DNA from 3 places in the Rhodobacter sp. 4.3.4 genome. Region 1 is predicted to be linked to each of the others. Evidence: riboswitches for the same ligand, from Rfam matches in the RefSeq annotation. Region 1 holds a riboswitch; each other region holds the start of a gene.
The links. A riboswitch is a leader RNA that binds a small molecule or an ion and turns the genes downstream of it on or off. The one in region 1 is predicted to bind cobalamin.
Positions count from the first base shown of each region.

Region 2: linked by a shared signal. The riboswitch ahead of AC4PTB_RS10910 (hypothetical protein) and the one ahead of AC4PTB_RS16490 (hypothetical protein) in region 1 are both predicted to bind cobalamin.
Region 3: linked by a shared signal. The riboswitch ahead of AC4PTB_RS10880 (ABC transporter ATP-binding protein) and the one ahead of AC4PTB_RS16490 (hypothetical protein) in region 1 are both predicted to bind cobalamin.

Region 1 is NZ_CM178967.1:3,324,779-3,329,683, reverse strand. Features, by position in the region: gene AC4PTB_RS16500 (cobyric acid synthase) at 1-1,281, opposite strand, end outside; gene AC4PTB_RS16495 (cobyric acid synthase) at 1,278-2,852, opposite strand; gene AC4PTB_RS16490 (hypothetical protein) at 2,924-3,271, opposite strand; cobalamin riboswitch at 3,445-3,630, opposite strand; cobalamin riboswitch at 3,713-3,875, shown strand; gene AC4PTB_RS16485 (DUF4198 domain-containing protein) at 4,027-4,890, shown strand.
Region 2 is NZ_CM178967.1:2,253,898-2,258,802, forward strand. Features, by position in the region: gene AC4PTB_RS10905 (isocitrate lyase) at 1-404, shown strand, start outside; gene AC4PTB_RS10910 (hypothetical protein) at 480-1,622, opposite strand; cobalamin riboswitch at 1,721-1,922, opposite strand; cobalamin riboswitch at 2,094-2,280, shown strand; gene AC4PTB_RS10915 (ribonucleoside triphosphate reductase) at 2,376-4,406, shown strand; gene nrdD (anaerobic ribonucleoside-triphosphate reductase) at 4,424-4,612, shown strand; gene AC4PTB_RS10925 (anaerobic ribonucleoside-triphosphate reductase activating protein) at 4,605-4,905, shown strand, end outside.
Region 3 is NZ_CM178967.1:2,243,995-2,248,899, forward strand. Features, by position in the region: gene AC4PTB_RS10870 (hypothetical protein) at 1-84, opposite strand, end outside; gene AC4PTB_RS10875 (hypothetical protein) at 340-1,950, shown strand; cobalamin riboswitch at 2,149-2,366, shown strand; gene AC4PTB_RS10880 (ABC transporter ATP-binding protein) at 2,585-3,358, shown strand; gene AC4PTB_RS10885 (ABC transporter substrate-binding protein) at 3,380-4,306, shown strand; gene AC4PTB_RS10890 (FecCD family ABC transporter permease) at 4,312-4,905, shown strand, end outside.

The DNA.
Region 1 (4,905 bases):
GCTGCCCATCACCTTGCCATCGGCGGAGATCGCCCCCTCGGCCCGCCCGTCAAGGGTCAGCCACGGCCGCGCCAGATCCGGGCCGAAGCTCTCGCCCATATGCATCTCGTAGCCCTGCACGCGGGCACCGCTGAGGCTGTCCCGCGCGTCGATCGCGGCCAGCCGTTTCCTTGGCCCGATCACCGTTTCCAGATCAAGCAGCCCCAGCCCCGCGGTCTCGCCCGGGCTGCCCTCGATCCCTTCGGGGTCGCGCACGACACGGCCAAGCATCTGAAACCCCGCGCAAATGCCCACAACGCGCCCGCCCCGGCGCAGATGCGCGCGGATATCGATGTCCCAGCCCTCGGCGCGCAGCGCGATGAGCGCGGCCCGGGTGGCCTTTGACCCGGGCAGGATCACCACCGCCGCCTCGGCCGGGATCGGCTGACCGGGGCGGACCCAGCGCAGATCGACGCCGGGTTCAGCGGCGAGCGGATCAAGATCGTCGAAATTCGCCACCCGCGGCAGGTCAAGCACCGCCACGACAAGCGCCCCCGCCGCACCGCGCTGGCGCGCAAACCCGAGCGAATCTTCCTCGGGCAGATGCCGGGCCACCTCGGACCAGCGCATCAGCCCCAGCACCGGCCAGCCGGTCTCGGCGCGGATATCGGCGGCGGCCGGGGCAAAGATCGCCGGATCGCCGCGGAATTTCGTCACGATCACGCCTGCCACCCGCGCCCGTTCGGAAGCGGTCCAAAGGTGATGATGCCCGATCACCGCCGCCGTCACCCCGCCGCGCGACTCGTCGCCCAGAAGCAGCACCGGCAGATCGGCGGCCTCGGCCAGACCCATGTTGGAAATGTCCTGCGGCCGCAGATAGCGTTCGGCGCCGCTGCCCGCCCCCTCGATCAGCACCAGATCATGGCTGGCCGACAGCCGATCCAGGCTCTCGATCACCCGCGGTCGCAGGCTTGGCTTCAGCGCCTGATACTCCGCCGCCGAGAACCGCCCCAGCACCTGCCCCTGCACCACCACCTGCGCATCGACATCGCTGTCGGGCTTGAGCAGCACCGGGTTCATGTGGACGGACAGGGGAACCCCCGCCGCCCGCGCCTGAAGCGCCTGCGCCCGGCCGATCTCGCCGCCATCCGCCGTCACCGCCGCGTTGTTCGACATGTTCTGCGCCTTGAAGGGCGCCACCTTCAGCCCGCGCCGGGTGAAGGCCCGCGCCAGCCCCGCGACGAACAGGCTTTTCCCCACATCCGAGCCGGTGCCCAGCACCATCAGCCGCCGCGCCGTCATTTCGCCAGCGCCAGCAGCGCGTCCAGATCGAGGTCCTGCTCCAGCTGATCGGCCAGCGCATCGAGCGTCGCCTCGGTCTGCGCGGCATGATCGAGGCCCGAGGCCCGCCCGCCCATCGCGGTGATCCAGTGGCTGCGAAAGCCATCCGCCGCAAAGAGCCCGTGCAGATAGGTCCCCATCACCCGGCCATCGCCCGACACCGCCCCCTCGGGGCGGCCGTCGAGCCGGAACCACGGCTGCGCAAGCCCCGGCCCGGTGGTACGTCCCATATGCATCTCGTAACCCGCCAGACCCTGACCGCTGCGCGCATCGGTCCCCCGCACCTCGGTCAGCATCTTGTCGCGCGTCATCACGGTTTCCAGATCGAGCAGCCCCAGACCCTCGGTCTCGCCCGCCGGGCCCTCGATCCCTTCGGGGTCGCGCACGACACGGCCAAGCATCTGAAACCCGGCGCAAATCCCGACGACGCGGCCGCCGCGGCGCAGATGCGCGCGGATATCCACATCCCAGCCCTGCGCGCGCAGCGTGGCCAGCGCGGCGCGGGTGGTTTTTGATCCCGGCAACAGCACCACATCGGCCTCGGGCGGGATCGGCTGGCCCTGGCGGACCCAGCGCAGATCGACGCCGGGCTCGGCGCCCAGCGGGTCGAGATCGTCGAAATTCGCCACGCCATCCAGATGCGGCACGGCGACGATCAGCCCCGCGCCATTGCCCCCGGCCGGGCGTTCCAGCGCCAGCGCATCCTCGGCGGGAAGCTGCCCCGCCGCCTCGAACCAGCGCGCAACCCCCAGAAAGGGCCAGCCGGTGATCTCGGTCATGGTCCGGCAGGCCGGTTCGTAAAGCGAGAAATAACCGCGGAACTTGTTGACCAGAATGCCTTTCACCCGCGCCCGCTCGGCCTCGTCATGCAGCATCCAGCTGCCGACGACGGCGGCCAGCGCGCCGCCGCGGTCGTTGTCGGTGAGCAGCACCACCGGCAGATCGGCCTCTTCGGCCAGACGCATGTTGGTGATGTCGCAATGCTTGATCCAGGTCTCGGTCGCCGCCCCCGCGCCTTCGACCAGCACCAGATCGGCCTCGGCAGCGATGCGGCGGTAGCTGTCGATCACCGCGGGCAGCAGGAAGGGCTTGAGGTGGTGATAGTGGCGCGCCGGCCAGTTGCCCAGCGCCCGGCCGCGCAGCACCACCTGCGAGCCGACCAGCGCCTGCGGCTTGAGCAGGACCGGGTTCATGTGGATCGAGGGCGCCACCCCGGCGGCGCGGGCCTGCAGCGCCTGCGCCCGGCCGATCTCGCCGCGCCGGGGCTGACCGTCGGGGCCGGGGGGCAGGTCGCTGTCCACGGTGACGGCGGCATTGTTCGACATGTTCTGCGCCTTGAACGGCGCCACTTTCAGCCCGCGCCTTGCATAGGCGCGGCACAGCCCGGCGACCAGCAGGCTTTTGCCGACATCGGAACTGGTGCCCTGGATCATCAGCGCCCGGCCGCGCCGCGGCGGCGGCGGGGTCAGGAACGGCACATCAAGCTCCGGCAGCGGCGGCACCGGATCGTGGTCGGGAAGCGAGAGGGTCATGGCAGGGTCCGTTCGGTCGGCAAGGCAAGGACGGCGCCGGGGCAGCCCCGACACCGGAAGGTTCGGCGCGATCAGTGCAGTAGGCCCGGCCCGGCGGTGATCTCGGCGGCGGCGCGGACGGGCGCGCCCGGGTCCGGGTCGAGAAGCGCCGCCACCGGCACCTCGGGGGGGACATCGCCCCAAAGCCGGGCACCCGCGGGCGTGGCCCACCAGACCACCGGGCAAAGCCTTGTGCCGCAACACAGGCTGGCAGAGCCGCTGATGTCGAAATCCGCCCCCACCGGCGCCAGCGCAAGCGCCTGGCACAGCCGGTTCAGAAAGGCGAGGCCGGGGCGGCAGGGCGCGTTGGCATGGCGGCAGGTGTTGCAGCCCAGCACCCGGAACGGGCGCAGACCGGGCGGGGATCCTCCGTCAGCCATGGCGGCGCCCCCCGGCCCGCGGGACGGGGCGATGCCCGGCGGAGAGGCCGCGCGGGGCGGGGATCGGGGTCGTGTCTTTCGGCGCCATACCGTTCCTCTGGCAGTGGGCCGGAAAGCGGTAAGGGGACAGGCCCCGGACATGCCGGGGCACCCTGCCTCCGGGCCCGCCGCCCGGGATGGTTTTCGGCCTGGCAGGTCTCCTGGCTTGCGGCTCGAACGCCCCTTGCGCCTTCCCGATCCTGGGATCAGTGGCCGTGCTCGGGGCTTGCCGCTTACAGTTGCGGGGGCAGCGCCGGACTTGCACCGGCTTCCCTTTTGCCCGCGGGATCAGCCGCGGAACCAAGGCGGGGGCAACATGCGCGCTTGCCGGGTGGCTGTCAACTGCCCGCGACGGAAGCCGATTGACGCGGGCGGCGGGCCCTGCCACAACCAAGGCGGGATTGGTTCCCCGCTTGGCGGGGATGAAAAGGGAATGCGGTGCGCCTTCGGGCAAACCCGCAGCTGCCCCCGCAACTGTGAGCGGCGAGCGACGGTCGACGATGCCACTGGGGATGCCCCGGGAAGGCCGACCCGAGCCCGGACCCGCAAGCCAGGAGACCTGCCACCCCCCGGGCCAAGGCCCGGTTTCACCGGACGCCGGGGTGCGCGTCTGGCCCCCGGGCCCGGCGCTCTGCCCGGCCCACCGGGGCCACATCCCTTCGTCCTTTCGCGTCTTGCGGCCGGTTGCCCGGACCGCGCCCCGGAAGGAAACGACCATGTTCTTGCACGGAAACCTGATGGCCGCCGCCCGCGCGCTGCTGGCGATCCCCCGCCCCGCCACGCCGGGGCTGATGGCGCATCTGCCCGAGGCGGGCGGCGTCCTGACCCTCGCCCTTGGCGATCCCCTGGGCGGGGGCGTCGTGCTGGATCTGCCGCCGCCGGGGGCGGTGGTGCATCTGCACGGCGCCCGCCGCACCGATCTGACCCCCGGGCTGACGGCGGATCTGCTGCAGGGCGCGGGCAATGCCGCGCGCGCCTGGCGGACCCGGGTCGATCTGTCGGCGCCGGGGTTGCACCGGATCCATGCCGAAGCCCCGGTCCGGCGCGATCCCGAGGGCCGCGGGCTGGTGCAGCACACGGCCGGGTGTTTCGTCTTGCGCGGCGCCGGAACCGCCAGCCCAGAGCCGCTCGGCCTTGCCGTCGAGATCCTGCCCGACCTGCTCTCGCCCGGGTTCCTGCCGGGGATGCGGTTTTCGGCACGGGTGCTGGCGCAGGGGCGGGCGCTGACGGCGACGACGGTGCTTCTGGAACGGGTGGGGGCGGAGCCTGTCGGCTCTCAGGTGCAAGCCCTGCCAGGCCATGGGGCGCCGCTGTGGATCGTGGCCGAAACCGACCGCGAGGGCCGGTTTCAGGTCGCTCTGCCCGCACCCGGGCTTTGGGCGATCACCGCGACGGGGCCGATCGGCTGGTCCGGGCTGCGGCCGCTGCGACATGTCATCACGCTCTGGCAGCGCTTCGGCGGACCGTCCAGCGGCCCCGAACAGGACGCCGAAGCCTTTGCAATGGCTTGGGAAACCGCCGTCACGCCGACGCCTTCCGGCGCCACCGCCGCGCCGCGGCCGCGCGAAAGCACCGCTTGACGCGCCGGGCGATTT
Region 2 (4,905 bases), 1.1 Mb from region 1:
AGGGCACGATCACCGAAGACGCCTATCCGAACGGCCCCGAGCTGATGAAGCCCGACTATGACGACACGCCCCTTGGCCGCGAGGCCGATGCCTGGCTCAAGGCCTTCCAGACCGATATCGCGACGCGGGCGGGGGTGTTCCACAACCTGATCACCCTGCCCACCTTCCATCTGACCGCGAAATCGATGGATGAACTCTCGCGCGGCTATTTCGGCGAAGACAAGATGCTGGCCTATGTCGCCACGGTGCAGCGCGCGGAAATCCGCGGCGGCGTCTCGGCGGTGAAGCACCAGCACGAGGTCGGCTCGGATCTGGGCGACACCTTCAAGGAGATGGTCGCGGGCGAGCGCGCGCTCAAGGCGGGCGGGCATGCCAACACGATGAACCAGTTCGCAGCAGAGTAAACCAAAGGGAGGGCTGAAACGCCGTGCCGCCCCACGACCCCGGGGCGGCCGGTTCTGCCCGTTTCCGACCCCGGCTCAGGCGAAGACGGCGGGCACGGCGCCCTGCGGCCCCGCCCCGATCAGCGTCGCCAGGCTGGCCATCGCCGCCCAGTCGATGCCCTGCACCGGCGCCAGCCCGGCGCGGTGGCGCAGCAGCGCCAGCCGCTCCGCACAATCCGCAAGCGGCCCCGACCCCAGACCGCCCGGCAGGATCTGCCGGTCGGGCAAGGCCTGACGCAGCTGCGCGACCAGCTGCGCCGCGCCCCCCCCGGCGGCCCCGGCAGCCATCCGCGACCCGGTCACGATCACCACCGCCCCCGCCTCGTCGCGCAGCGCGGTCAGGATGGCCCCGATCGCGGGCTCAAGGATCACCCGCACCGACAGCCCCGCCAGCCGCAACAGATCCGCCTTCAGGATCGTGCCGATCATCTCGGTCTCGCCCGGGGGCAGCACAAGGCAGACCCGCCCGCGCGGATCGAGCGGCTGCGACGGCCGCCCCGCCCGCTGCAACAGGCTGTTGAGCCGGGTCAGGGCCAGCGCCCCCTCGGCCAGACCCAGGGCCGCGGCCGCCTGCATCTGGCCGAGCCGCTGCAGGCAGGCCTCGACGAAACCGGCCCGCGCCTGAAGATCGTCGCGCGCCAGCACCGGCAGGACCGGCTCGGCCGCGCAATCCAGCAGCCTTTCGACGAAATCGGGCACCCGCCGCAACAGGTCGGACTGCGCAAAGGACCCCTGCGCATGATCCTGCGCCAGATCGTCAAAGACGCGCTGCGCCAGCGCCAGCAGATCCGCCTCGGGCCGCCAGGAGGTCCCGGACAGCAGCTGCGCGGCGTGATGATGCAACACCGCCTGCCGCAGGGGCCAGCGGTCAAACCGGCGCCGGCCGGTCCAGCCGACCGCAAGCAGCCGTGCCCGCGCCAGCCGCGGATCGGCGGCGATCTGCCCCATCGCGGCGCAAAGCTGCGGCCCCGGCCCCTTGATCCAGGAGAGCCAACCGTCGTCGAGCGCGACCCCGGCACCGCTGAGCGCGAAATCGCCCGGCAGCGCCGCAAGCTCGGCCCGGATCGGCGCCCCCGCCGACGCAGGCTCCGCCGCGGTCGCGCGCCCGCACAGCACCAGCCGCAAAAGCCGTTGCCCCTCGCGCAAAGAATGTTCCATCGTATCCATTTTCACCGCCATGCGCGCACATCCCTGAACAAGGGCCTGAACAGGGGCGGGAAACGGCGACACGAACCAAGGCGCGGGCCTCAGGCTTCACGTCCCCCCGGTTCACCCCGCCCGAAACGTCTGCGATGGCAGGTCTCCTGGCTTGCGGGTCATCGCGCCCCCGGACCTTCCCGGGCGCGGCCCAGTGGCATTTCCGGCGTTGCTCGTCGCTCACAGTTGCGGGGGCAGCCGCGGCCTTGCCCGGACGGGCGCACCGCATTCCCTTTTCAGGCGCAGCCCGGAAGCGGCGCCACCATCGCGGCAAGGATGAAAGCAAGCGGCGGCGCTGTAAACGGGTTTGCGCCCCCCGGGGGCGTCTGCGCGGCACTCGGTCGCAGGCGGGGCGGCCAATCGCCTGTCTGCACGGGCCGGGACGGGCCCTGGGCTGCGGGCACGGCCGGGGCAAGGGGAAACTATATATTGACAGCAAGTGGCAATTGATTGCTATATCGTGACGCTCTGGGTCTTGCGGTTCGCCGCAGGCCAAGAGGGAAGCCGGTGCAAGTCCGGCGCTGCCCCCGCAACTGTAAGCGGCGAGCGCGGCTGATCACGCCACTGGGCCCCGGCCCGGGAAGGCCAGCCAAGCTGTGACCCGCAAAGCCAGGAGACCTGCCCGGAGCTGTTATGACCACCGCTGGCGGAGGGCCGTGCGGGGCGCTTTTCGGACCCCTTGCCGGGGCCGTTTCGCGTTCCCGTCCCTGCAAAAGCCCAAGGACGAGGACCGCGATGCCGATCGCCGATGTTGCTTTGACTGCCCCAGCGGGCTTTGCCACCGTGCGCAGCCGCGATGGCGCGCTTGTGCCCTTTGACGCCCGCCGCATCCTTGCGGCGCTGGCGCGGGCGGGCGATGCCAGCGGCGAATTCGGCGCCGCCGAGGCCGGGCGGCTGACGCAGGCGGTGCTCGACCGGCTGGCGCTGCAAACCCCCTCCAGCCCCCCCGATGTCGAGACGATCCAGAACACCGTCGAGGCGGTTCTGGCCGATACCGCCCATGTCGCCACCGCCCGCGCCTATGCGGTCTACCGCGAGCAGCACGCCCGCCTGCGCGAGGACCGCCGGGTGATGATCGATGTCGAACGCTCGGTCAGCGAATATCTGGAACGCTCCGACTGGCGGGTGAATGCCAATGCCAATCAGGGCTATTCGCTGGGCGGGATGATCCTGAACATCTCGGGCAAGGTGACGGCGAATTACTGGCTGAGTCACGTCTATCCGCCCGAGGTCGGCGCGGCGCATCGCGAGGGCGACATCCATATCCACGATCTGGACATGTTCGCGGGCTATTGCGCGGGCTGGTCGCTGCGCACGCTTCTGCACGAGGGGCTGAACGGCGTGCCCGGCGCGATCGAATCCGCTCCGCCCGCGCATCTGTCCAGCGCGCTGGGGCAGATCGTCAACTTTCTGGGCACGTTGCAGAACGAATGGGCGGGGGCGCAGGCGTTTTCCTCCTTTGACACCTATCTGGCGCCCTATGTGCGGCTCGATGGGCTGAGCTATGCGCAGGTCCGTCAGGCGATGCAGGAATTCATCTACAACCTCAACGTGCCCTCGCGCTGGGGCACGCAGACGCCCTTCACCAACCTGACCTTTGACTGGACCTGCCCCGAGGATCTGCGCGATCAGGTGCCCGTGGTGCAGGGCCGCGAAGTGGGGTTCACTTACGGCGATCTGCAGGCCGAGATGGACCTGATCAACCGCGCCTATATCGAGGTGATGACGGCGGGCGATGCCAAGGGGCGGGTTTTCACCTTCCCGATCCCCACCTACAACATCACCCCCGATTTCCCCTGGGAAAGCGAAAACGCCGATGCGCTGTTCGAGATGACGGCGAAATACGGCCTGCCCTATTTCCAGAACTTCGTGAATTCGGAATTGCAGCCGCATATGGTGCGCTCGATGTGCTGCCGGTTGCAGCTCGACCTGACCGAGCTGCTCAAGCGCGGCAACGGGCTGTTCGGCTCGGCGGAGCAGACCGGCTCGCTCGGCGTTGTCACGCTGAACTGCGCGCGGCTGGGCCATCTGCACCGCGGCGACGAGGACGAGCTGATGGTAGCGCTCGACCATCTGGCGCGGCTCGCGCGCACCAGCCTTGAGATCAAGCGCAAGGTGATCCAGCGCCATATCGATGCGGGGCTTTTCCCCTATACCAAGCGCTACCTTGGCACGCTGCGCAATCACTTCTCGACGCTCGGCGTGAACGGGCTGAACGAGATGGTGCGCAATTTCACCGCTGATGCCGAGGATATCACCACCGAGGCGGGCAAGGCGCTGGCCTTGCGGGTGCTTGATCGGCTGCGCGCGCAGATGGTGGCGTTTCAGGAAGAGACCGGCCATCTTTACAACCTTGAGGCAACCCCGGCCGAGGGCACGACCTATCGCTTCGCCCGCGAAGACCGCAAGCGCTTCCCCGATATCCTGCAGGCGGGCACGGCCGATCAGCCCTATTACACCAATTCCTCGCAGCTGCCGGTGGGCTTCACCGATGACCCCTTCGCGGCGCTGGCGCATCAGGAAGCGTTGCAGGCGAAATACACCGGCGGCACCGTGCTGCATCTTTACATGGGCAGCCGGGTCTCCTCGGCCGAAGCCTGCCGCAAGCTGGTGCGCCGGGCGCTGACGAACTTCCGCCTGCCCTATATCACCGTCACCCCCACCTTCTCGATCTGCCCGAAACATGGCTATATTGCGGGGGAACACGAATTCTGCCCGAAATGCGATGCCGAGCTGATCGCGAAGAAACGCGCCTGCACCTGCTGACCCCGAAGGAGAACCCGATGAACAAGCCGCTGGACCTGACCGAGCTGGACACTGCCCTGAGCCTTGACGATGCCGAACGCACCCGCTGCGAGATCTGGACGCGGGTGATGGGCTATCACCGGCCGATGGCCTCCTTCAACACCGGCAAGAAGGGCGAGGCGGCCGAGCGGGTCTATTTTTCCGAAGCGCGGGCGCATCTTGGCTGAGCTGGCGATCTCCGGCCTGGTGCGGCACTCGACCTGCGACTGGCCGGGGGAGCTGGTGGCGGTCCTGTTCACCCAGGGCTGCCCCTGGTCCTGCCGCTATTGCCACAACCCCGACCTGATCCCGGCCCGGGCGGGAACCCTGCCCTGGTCCGAGGTGCGGGCCTTTCTGGACAGCCGCCGCGGGCTGCTGGACGGGGTGGTGATCTCGGGCGGCGAACCGACCTTGCAGGCCGCCCTGCCCGCGGTCCTGGCCGAGATCCGGGCGATGGGCTTTCGCACCGGGCTGCACAGCG
Region 3 (4,905 bases), 1.1 Mb from region 1:
CAGAAGGCGCTGGCGGCAGTCTTCAGCATCGGCCACGGCCAGATCGGCCGGGATCGCCAAAGTCAGCATTGTGTCGTCGGTCACATCAGCCTCTCTTTGCGTCGACAAGTCTCGGTTGCAAGCGTTACGCGCGATGTCTTGCGGTATCGTTAATCGCCAAGGGCAGAGAGCGCGGCAAAGAGGCGGGGCCGCGAGGCGAACGGTGCGGAAAATTCTTCACATCTCGTGACGGGCCTAGAGGCTTTCTTAACCCTCCGCGCCGACAGTGGCTGCCGTCGCGGCGCCTCGCCGCCGGTCAGGGTCAGGCAGGGTCAGGCAGGAATGGACAGGCAAACTTCCGTGCACGCGGTACGTCGCGACATGATCGCGTCGCTTGATGCGCTGTCTTCGCTGCTCGTTGATGTGCGCGGGCATCTGCTGACGGTGAACGACCGCACCGGCGCGCTGATCAGCGCGCAGCAGGAGCCGGTCCCCGGCGTCATCCATATTCCCGAGCTGGCGGGCGATCTGGCGCGGGCGATGCGGCACTGGTCGGCCAGCATGGCGAATGGCACCAGCCGCACACTGCTGCGCGAAACCCGCATGCTGCTGAACGGGCTGACGCGGATTCGCATCTTCTTTCAATTCCTTGCCACGATCACCTCGATCCAGATCTCGCGCAGCCGCTCGGGCCAGCTCAGCGCCTTCGTCGGCGCCCTGCGGGGGGTTTCGGCGCAGATCGAAACCGAACTTGCGCAGGCGCAGGGCGGGCTTGACGCCTTTGACCAGTCCTTCGAGGCCATCCTTGCCGTCGCGCGCGAGGGCGCCGATCATCTTGATCCCGCGGCCCGCCGCCTGACCGAGATCCTGGCGCCGATCGTCGCCGGACAGGCGCAGATGACGACGCGGCGGAACCGGGTCACGGCGCAGGCGCAAGAGCTGTCGGGCCGGATCGAACAGGTGGTCGCCCGTCTGGTCAGCACGTTCCAGTTCTCGGATTCGGCGGCGCAGCGGCTTGAACATGTCGAGACGATCCTGGCGCGCGCCGCCGCCCGCCCGCCCGGGCCGGAACGCGCGGCCTTCGAGCGGCTGGCCGCGGCGCAGCTGCAGGGGCTGGAGCGGGATACCGGCGACGTGCTGGCGCTGCTCGAAGACAGTTTCCACACCATCGAAGGGCTTGGCGGCGGTTTCGTGGCCGAGCTTGCCGCGCAAAGGGCCGAGGTGGAGCCGCTTCTGGCGGCGCAGGACCGCGCCTTTGGCCAGCTGAACGAGGCCCTGGCCGCGGTGATGCCGATGCTGCAGGGGATCATCGCCCGCTCGGCCGGGTTCGAGGGACAGATCGACCTGCTGCACCAGCGGCTCGACAATCTGGCGGGCATCGGCCAGACGATCGGGCTGGCCGGGGTGAACTCGCATCTGGAAGCGGCCCGGGCCGAGGTTGGGCAGAAGGAACTGACCTATATCGCGATGTCGGTGAAGGAGACGGCGCAACAGGCGCTCAAGACCTTTGCCGATACCGGGCGCACGCTGGATCAGCTGCGCAAGAGCTTCGACACCGGGGAATTTTCCGCGCTGCAGGACGGGATGAACCGGCTTGAGGCCGATCTGGGGCAGATCGCCGCCGGGCTGGAGCAGGCCCGGACCCGTCAGGGGCTGCTGTCGCGGCTGGAAGACGAGACGCGGACGGAAACCGCGGCGCTGGCGCGGCTGGCGATCTCGGGACGGCAGATGACCGCGGCGCTGGTGCAGACGATCCTGCGCATCGAGGCTCTGGGCGCGCTGCTGCGCGAGGGGCTTGGGGCGACGCCGGATCTGTCCTGTCTGGACGAGATTTCACCGATCTACACGATGGACCGCGAACGCGAAATCCACGCCGAGGTGATCGGGCTGCCGATGGCGGCGGCCGGTTTCGGCGCGGCCGAGCTGGCCTCTGCCGCGGCGCAGGACACATTGGATTCGATCCTGTTCTGAGGATTGCCGTCCATCGCGCCCCTTGCCGCGGGGCTTGCCCGGCGCTTTGGCTCCAGCGCAGCCCCCCTGTTGCGCGGCCCCCCGCTGCACGGTCGATGCGCGCCGCAGATCAGCGGCCGCTGGCCGTTCCCTTCCCGCATCGGCGCCAACCCCCTGATTTGACGCCTGAAGATGCGCCTTGACGGCGCGGGCATCCGCGGGCAGTCTGGCCGCGATGGTTCCCGGCCAAGCCACGCGCGGCCGGGTGAAAAGGGAATACGGTGAGGTGTAGGCATCAGCCGCCAAACCCGTAACTGCCCCCGCAACTGTAAGCGGCGAGCGCCCCCCGGCAACCACTGGCCCCGAACGCGGGGCCGGGAAGGTGGGGGAAGCCAGGACCCGCAAGTCAGGAGACCTGCCATCAGCGTCATCAACCACCGGGCGGGGTGTCCCGGAAGGAGCATGCGATGGATCTGCGCAAGCGGCGGCCTCTGGCCGGGCCGCAGCCTTTTCGGGCCCCTGCCGGGCGGTCCCTGCTGCCGCGTCCCGGGGCGGGGCCGGACTTTGCCCGCAAACCGGGCCCCCTGCCCGCGCCGCCCCGCCCGGTCGCCCCCGCCCGCCGCAGGAAGTCCCCCCGCTGCGAAAGGAAAACGCCGTGACCGTGGTCGAGCTTTCCGGGGTGTTCTGGGGGCCGAAAGGGCAGCCGGACATCCTGTCGGACATCTCCTTTGCCGTGCCCGAGGGGCAGATCCTGGCGATCTGCGGCGCGAACGGGGCGGGCAAATCCTCGCTTTTGCGGCTGCTCTACCGCCACCATGCGCCCCGGCGCGGCACGGTGCGGCTGCTGGGCCGCGATCTGTGGCTGATGAGCGCGCCCGAAGCCGCCCGCGCGCTAGCCGCGGTGCTGCAGGAACAGCCGGGGGAATTCGGCCTGACGGTCCGGCAGATCGTCGCGCTGGGGCGGTTGCCGCATCGCCGCGGCTGGGGCGCGGGGCTGGCCACGCCCGACGGCGCCGATGCCGCCCTTGTCGATGCGGCGCTGCACCGGCTCGACCTTGCGCCGCTCGCCCAGCGCAGCTTCGGCACGCTCTCGGGCGGCGAGCGGCAGCGGGTGATGATCGCGCGCGCGCTGGCGCAGCAGCCGCGGGTGATCGTGCTCGACGAGCCGACGAACCATCTCGACATTCGCCATCAGCTTGACCTGCTGGCGCTGCTGCGGGGCCTTGGGCTGACGGTGATCACCACGTTGCACGACCTGACCCTGGCCGCCGGCTTTGCCGACCGGGTGCTGGTGCTGCACGAGGGCCGGATTCTGGCCGATGGCCCGCCCGGAAGCGCGCTGACCGAGACGGTGCTGGCCCGGGCCTTCCGGGTGCAGGCGCAGATCGACCGCAGCGGCGCCACCCCCCGGTTTTGCTTCCATCTCTGACCCTCCCGAAAGGACCCCCCGATGATCGCCCGTTCCCTTGCGCTTTTGTGCCTGACCGCCTCGGCCGCGCTGGCCGATCCGGTCAGCGTGCAAAGCTGCAACCGCACCGTCAGCTTCGATGCCCCGCCTGCCCGCGCGATCTCGAACGATGTCAACCTGACCGAGATGATGCTGGTTCTGGGCCTGCGCGACCGGATGGTGGGCTATACCGGGATTTCGGGCTGGAAGACGCTTGACCCCGAGATGCGGGCGGGCGTGGCGGAACTGCCCGAGCTTTCGGCGAAATATCCGACGAAAGAGGTTCTGGCCGCGGCCGAGCCGGATTTCTTCTTCGCGGGCTGGAACTACGGCATGAAGGTCGGCGGCGAGGTGACGCCCGAGACGCTGGCGCCTCTGGGCATCAAGACCTACGAGCTGACCGAAAGCTGCATCCATCTGGGGCCGCGGCCGCGCGCCAGCATGGAGGACATGTACACCGACATCCTGAACCTGGGCCGGATCTTCGGCGTCAGCGAGCGGGCCGAGGCGCTGGTGGCGGGCTGGAAGGCCGATCTGGCGCGGCTGACGGCGGGGGTCGATCACAGCACCCCGCCGCGGGTCTTTGTCTATGACAGCGGCGAAAAGGCCCCCTTCACCGCGGGCGCCCATGCCATGCCCAGCGCGCTGATCGAGGCCGCGGGCGGGCGCAACATCATGGACGATCTGGAAAAAAGCTGGGCCGAGATCGGCTGGGAAACGGTGGTGGAGCGCAACCCCGAGGTGATCGTGATCGTCAATTACGGCGATGTGACGGCCGCGCAGAAGATCGCCTTCCTGAAGGACAACCCGGCTTTTGCCGGGATCGCGGCGGTGCGCGATGACCGTTTCGTGGTGCTGGACTATGTCGAGGCGACGCCCGGGCCGCGCAATATCCGCGCCGTCGAAAAGCTGGTGGCGGGCTTTCGGTGAGGGATATCAAGACGCCCCGCCGCGGTCCTGCGGCGGGTGTGACGGCGCGGCTTGCCCTTGCGGCGGGGCTTGTCGCGGTGCTGATCGCGGTGATCGGCCTTGGCGTCAGCCTGGGCGCGGTGCGCATCCCGCTGACCACGGTCTGGGGGGTGGCGCTGGACCATCTGGCGCCGGGCTTGGTCACCCCGGACTGGAGCCCGGGGCGGGAAAGCATCATCTGGGAGATCCGCTTTCCGCGGGTGCTGCTGGCGGCGCTGGTGGGGGCGGGGCTGGGCCTTGTCGGCGCGGCGCTGCAGGCGGTGACGCGCAATCCGCTGGCCGATCCGCATCTGATGGGGATTTCCTCGGGCGCGGCCTTCGGGGCGATTGCGGCGCTGTTGCACACCGGGCTGTTTCTGGGGCTGCTGACGGTGCCGCTTCTGGCCTTTCTGGGCGCGCTGGCGGCGACGGCTCTGGTGCTCGGCGTCGCGCATCTGGCCGGCGCCAGCAGCGCCGAGCGGCTGGTTCTGGCGGGCGTCGCGGTCGGCTTTGTCGTGATGGCCGGGGCCAATATCCTGATTTTCCTGGGCGATCCGAAAGCCGCGCATACGGTGGTGTTC